2 regions of the Lentilactobacillus buchneri genome follow, and region 2 is predicted to be linked to the other one. Evidence: predicted binding sites of a transcription regulator. Region 2 holds the regulator's gene; the other holds the start of a gene.

Region 1 (3,180 bases), 1.2 Mb from region 2:
GCTGACTTGAAAGCTGCCATCGGTGGTGGGATTGGTTTATTCATTGCCTTTATCGGGCTGAGCGACGGTGGCTTGGTCACTGCCAACAAAGACACCTTGGTGAGCCTAGGATCGTTACACGTCGGGACAACTTGGCTGACGATCTTCGGTCTGTTAATCACCGTCGTTTTGATGAGCATGCGGATTCCAGGTGCCATCTTCATCGGAATGGTATTAAATGCCATTCTTGGAATGGTGACCGGGTTGATTCCATTACCACATCAATGGGTTTCTTCGATTCCCAGCTTAAAACCAACTTTTGGTGTTGCCTTGTCACACATTGGTGATATCAACTCGGTTCAGTTAGTCGTGGTCGTCTTAACGTTCCTGCTGGTAACCTTCTTTGATACCGCCGGTACGTTGGTTGGCTTGGCTGAACAAGCCGGATTTATCAAGAATAACAAAATTCCTCGAATCGGTCACGCATTAATTGCTGATTCTTCAACCATGTTAGTTGGATCTGTTCTGGGAACTTCCCCAATGGGCGCATTCGTTGAATCTTCAGCCGGAATCGCCGTTGGTGGTCGAACTGGATTTACTGCCGTCATCGTGGGAATTCTGTTCATTTTAGGTACTTTCTTCTCACCATTATTGACCGTTATCACCAGCCAAGTAACGGCACCAGCCTTGATTATCGTTGGTATTTTGATGGCTCAAGCACTGAAGAGTGTTCACTGGGAACAATTTGAAATTGCCGCCCCAGCATTCATCACACTTGTCGGCATGCCATTAACCTACAGTATCGCCGATGGGATTGCCCTTGGATTTATTACCTACCCAATCACGATGATCGCCGCTCGTCGTGGCAAAGAAGTCAGCGCCATGATGTATGGATTGGCAGTTGTGTTTGTGATCTTCCTTTGGATACTCAACAATTAGAGCGCGACAAGGTCTGAAAGAAACACTTAAAGAATCTGACAAACATATTCTCTTGCGCCAAATTCAACTCTTCGGGCCAAACCCATTTTGACCTCACACCCCAAAAGCGGTAAGGTATAAAGGTTGTTTAACAACTGAATATTTAACAAGGAAGGAATTTGTTATGAATTCTAAGACTAATTTGTTTGGCATCAGCAACGTTCGTGACCTCACGAAAGCCGCTGTTGTATCTGCACTCTACATCGTGATCACGATGGTCTTTGCAGCCTTGAGTTTTGGCCCAATTCAATTCCGCTTTTCAGAAGGTTTGAATAACCTTGCTGTCTTCAATAAGCGTTACGTTGTGGCGATCACGCTGGGATGCTTCATTTCGAATATGATGTCGTCACTCGGACCACTGGATATGGTTGTCGGAACTGGTGAAACGCTGATTGCGCTGTTGACCATCAACATCGTCACCCGGTTCATCAAGTCACTGCCATTGAAGCTGGTTGCATCCGTTTTGATCGGAACCTTTTACATGTTCATCGTGGCTGCAGAAATTGCTTATCTCGGAAACACCGCCTTTTGGCCGACCTTCTGGGGTGCATATCTGACCACTGCCATCGGTGAGTTTGTGACTATGACGATTGGTGCTGTGTTGGTTTACATCATCAGTTTGAGATATGATTTGAATAAGTAAATATGAAAACCGCAATCAGAAATTCTGGTTGCGGTTTTTTAGATAACCGAATCGTTTACCTCCTGTCCAAAATATCTTAAAATATAGTTGTGAATATAATCACAATTTTTATTTAGGAGGTTCCATCATGACAGAATTATTTGCAAGTCCCAACACCTATATCCAAGGTCCCGGCGAGCTGTTCAAGAGCGCCGGATATATTGAAAAGTATGGCAAAAAAGTTCTCTTGCTGTCTGATCCGACAGTGTTAAAAATTGTTGGTAACGACTTTAACGATTATCTTCAAAATAATGGCTTCGACGTCACCCTTGCCCAGTTCGAGGGTGAGGCTTCCGAATCCGAAATTAATCGGGTGACTGAGATTGGTAAATCCAACCAAGACCAGATCATCATTGGTTTAGGCGGTGGGAAGACTGCCGACTCAGCCAAGGCAATTGCCGACAACCTCGACATTGCTGCGATGATCGCCCCAACCATCGCGTCAACAGATGCCCCCTGCTCACGATTGTCAGTTATCTATACCGATGATGGGGCGTTCGACCATTACCGCTTTTACAAGAAGAATCCCGAAATTGTCCTCCTCGACACCAAGGTCATCGCTGGCGGTCCGGTTCACCTACTGATTTCCGGAATCGCCGATGCGTTGGCCACAAACGTTGAAGCCACCGACGTTCGTGCTGCCAATGCCGATAACATGTTGGGCGCCAAGCAAACCATCGTTGCCGGCGCGATTGGCCAAGCCTGTGAGGATAATTTGTTTGAATACGCCGACCTAGCGATTGCCGCTAACAAGGCCCACGTCGCCACGCCAGCTTTGGACCACATCGTTGAGGCCAACACCCTTCTCAGTGGTTTGGGCTTCGAAAGCGGCGGCCTGGCAGCTGCTCACGCCATTCACAACGGCTTCACCGCTTTGACCGGCGACATCCATCACCTCACCCATGGTGAGAAGGTGGCATATGGCACATTGGTCGAATTGATTTTAGACGGCAGTGATCACGCCCGGTTCGAGAAATTCCTGAAATTTGACCTCAAACTTGGCTTGCCGACCACTCTGGCCAATTTGCATTTAGAGTCGGCTTCAGATGAGGACCTGATGAAGGTAGCTACCCAAGCTTGCGATGAGAACGACACGATGAAATGCATGCCAACCGACATTACGCCGGAAGACGTCTTCGCGGCCATCAAGGCAGTCGACGAGTATAGTAAAGACTTTCAGAATCAATAACCAGTTGGTTCAACCCGATTTTTGAACTTATAATGTACGCAAAGACAGCGGCTATCCCATTCTCGGAATAGCCGCTGTCTTTGTTTAAATGGCCCAGATGAGCCAATATTAAGATCGATTTATTTTGTCTCAGTCGTCACAATAATGCGGCCGTCATGCTTTTTGCTCAATAACTCGTGTCCTTGGATGACACCGGCGACGGTAAATGGCAGTTCATAACCAATTCGAATTGAGAGCTTCTTCTCTGCCATCAATTTCAACAGTGCGGTCAAAGCTTCGGCATCCGAAATTGCCTTTGTCGGCATAATCGGCTTGAACTGGAACTGCTTATTGGATAACGGCTCATCCCCGC
Region 2 (3,180 bases):
CTTGTCATTGTCGGTAACCATGTATTGTGACATGTAGCCGCGATCAAATTGCATTCCTTCAACGACGTCCAAGCTGGTATCAACACCACGTGACTCTTCAATGGTAATAACACCATCATGACCAACTTTTTCCATTGCATCGGCAATCAATTTACCAACTTCGGTGTTGGCAGATGAAATTGAAGCAATTTGAGCAATATCATCTTTGGTCTTAACATCATGCGACATTTTGTGAAGGGCATCAACAGCGGCTTTAGTAGCCTTTTCAATACCACGACGAATTCCAACTGGGTTGGCACCGGCAGTGACGTTCTTCATACCTTCATTGACAATTGCTTGAGTTAAAACTGTGGCAGTGGTTGTTCCGTCACCAGCAACGTCATTGGTCTTTGAAGCAACTTCAGAAACCAATTTGGCACCCATGTTTTCAAAATGATCCGGTAATTCAATTGATTTGGCGATGGTAACACCATCATTGGTAATTGTCGGTGTACCGGCACTTTGTTCCAAAACAACGTTGCGGCCTTTAGGTCCAATCGTTGCCTTAACCGTATCTGCTAATTTATCAACACCCTTGAGCATTGCGCTACGGGCATCTTCAGAAAACTTTACTTGTTTAGCCATTTCAAATTTCACCTCAAAAAAATATTTTTGATTATTGATTCATTGAATGATTCAAATGATTCACTTATTAGCAATTATCTTGTTAAAATATAATTATTCGACAATTGCGACGATGTCTTTTTCATGAAGAACGAGATAAGTTTGATCGTTATCCTCAATCTCGGTTCCGGCGTACTTATCAAACATAACCTTGTCGCCCTTTTTTACAACAGGTGCAACCTTGGTACCATTATCAAGTACACGGCCATCACCCACGGCAACAACTGTACCGGCTTGCGGCTTCTTTTTTGCATTGTCAGCAAGAACGATACCGCCAACCGACTTTTCTTCTTCTTTTTCAGTTTCGATAATTACGCGATCTCCTAATGGTTTTAACACGTTAGTCCCTCCGTTTGCAACAATTTTTAGCAACATTAGCACTCACATGATAAAAGTGCTAATCACTGTGTATAATATATTATTTTTTCAGACCAATTGCAAGGATTTCTGCGCATTTCTTGGTGAATTTATCTGCAGATTGCCTTGCCGACGGTAAATGAGCGCATAAGAAAAGACCGGCGTTTTCAGGATCACCGGTCTTTTCTTCATTAATTTGTTCGATATTTTACTTGCCAAAGTTTTCGATGAAATAAATCAAAGTTTGCAATTCATTAGTTAAGTCAACATTTTGAACCAGGACATCTTCAGGAACCTGAAGCCGAATTGGCGTAAAGTTCAAGACACCCTTTACCCCGCCGGCGACAGCATCGTCCGCGATGGACTGAGCGACTTTTGAGGGCACGGTCAAAATGATGACTTTGATCTGTTGATCATGCAGTTGATGTGAAAGTTCCTCAATCGGGTAGACAGGAACACCGTCTTCAATTGTGTTCACAATCTTGTCGTCGGTATCAAAAGCAGCAGAGATTCGAACGTTGCCGTCTTTGTGAAAATTAAAGTTCAAGAGCGCATGGCCCAAATTGCCGACTCCGATCAAAGCCACGTTGGTCAGATGCTCTTGATTCAAGATCGTTTTGAAAAACGAAAGCAGGTTATCAACATCGTATCCATAACCCCGCTTGCCCAAAGCACCAAAATAGGAAAAGTCACGACGAATGGTTGCTGAATCCACCTGCACCGCCTCGGCCAATTCCGTTGATGAAATTCGTTGCTTTCCTGTATCGTGTAAAATATTTAAGTATCGGTAATATATCGGCAATCGTTTAGCGGTTGCGCGTGGAATATTTTCAGCTGTCAAGAAAATTTCCTCCTATTTGTCATTTTAGTTAAAAGAACTTTGTGAATTCCTATTTACATCTCATTCTACCATAAGATGACATCTTGTGAAATATATTTCAAATATTACTTACAAATAATTCCTGAAATCGTGTAAATTATGATAAAATTGATTGTTGGTAGTTACAAAATGAAAGGTGGCCAAACACTTGATAATCTTACAAGCACAAGATCTAACCAAACGATTCAATGGCGAAACTATTTTCTCAAAAGTTAATTTGGCCATTCAAGAAAAAAGCCGTGTCGCACTGGTTGGCCGTAACGGTGCCGGCAAGTCGACACTGGTTAAAATGATCATCGGCGAACAATCTGTCGACGGCGGCCAAATCAGCACTAAAAAGAATCTGTCGATTGGCTATTTGGCCCAGGATACCGGACTCAATTCAGACAAAAGCATTTATGCTGAAATGGCATCGGTCTTTGCCAGTCTAAAAGAGCAGGAAGCAAAGCTTCACGCTCTGGAAAAACAAATGGGTTCTTTGGGCGTTGACGCCAACACCGAAGAATATGAAACGATTTCCTCACAATATGACAATATCCGTGCCGACTTTGAACAGCACAATGGTTATGGGTACGACGCTGAAATTCGTGGTGTTCTCCACGGATTTGGATTCGGGGAAGCTGACTACGATCGGCCAATTAATGAATTGTCAGGCGGCCAGAAGACTCAACTTGCCTTGGCCAAATTGTTACTGGAAAAGCCCGAATTATTAATATTAGATGAACCAACCAACCATTTGGATGTGGAAACGATCACTTGGCTGGAAGGTTATATTCAAAACTATAGTGGTGCCCTTCTGATCATTTCACATGACCGTTACTTCCTAGACAGAATTGTCACTGAGGTTTACGAGATGTCACAAGGTACCCTCCACCACTTCACTGGTAATTACACGGACTACACCAAGAAAAAAGACCAGTTGATTGAACAAGAATGGAAAGAATATGACAAGCAGCAGGCTAAGATTCAAAAACTGCAGACCTTCGTTGACAAAAATATCGTTCGAGCATCGACCACCAAACAGGCGCAGGCCCGCCGAAAACAACTCGAAAAAATGGATAAGCTGCAAAAACCGACGGCTGATTCAAAAACTGCCCGCTTCTCATTTTCACCAAAATCCAAAAGCGGCAATAACGTCCTGAATGTTACCAACGCAGCGGTTGGCTACAGCACGGTTCTTTGTGAGCCGGTTAATCTGGACGTTAAACGTCACCAAGCGATCGCAATTGTTGGTCCAAACGGTGTCGGCAAATCGACGCTCTTAAAAAGCATCTTGGGCA

The links. The regulator Rex, encoded in region 2, represses fermentation and respiration genes when NADH is low (regulators of the CRP and FNR family bind a similar motif). The targets are predictions, from matches to a motif close to TTGTGAANTANTTCACAA.
Region 1: a site for Rex is predicted at 1,688-1,705, ahead of KE627_RS06845 (glycerol dehydrogenase). Genes of this name have one in related genera too.

Annotation. Positions count from the first base shown of each region.
Region 1 is NZ_CP073066.1:1,429,828-1,433,007, reverse strand. Features, by position in the region: gene KE627_RS06855 (NCS2 family permease) at 1-918, shown strand, start outside; gene KE627_RS06850 (QueT transporter family protein) at 1,082-1,600, shown strand; gene KE627_RS06845 (glycerol dehydrogenase) at 1,728-2,828, shown strand; gene KE627_RS06840 (NADP-dependent oxidoreductase) at 2,948-3,180, opposite strand, start outside.
Region 2 is NZ_CP073066.1:212,644-215,823, forward strand. Features, by position in the region: gene groL (chaperonin GroEL) at 1-624, opposite strand, end outside; gene groES (co-chaperone GroES) at 718-1,002, opposite strand; gene KE627_RS01125 (redox-sensing transcriptional repressor Rex) at 1,229-1,861, opposite strand; gene KE627_RS01130 (ABC-F family ATP-binding cassette domain-containing protein) at 2,049-3,180, shown strand, end outside.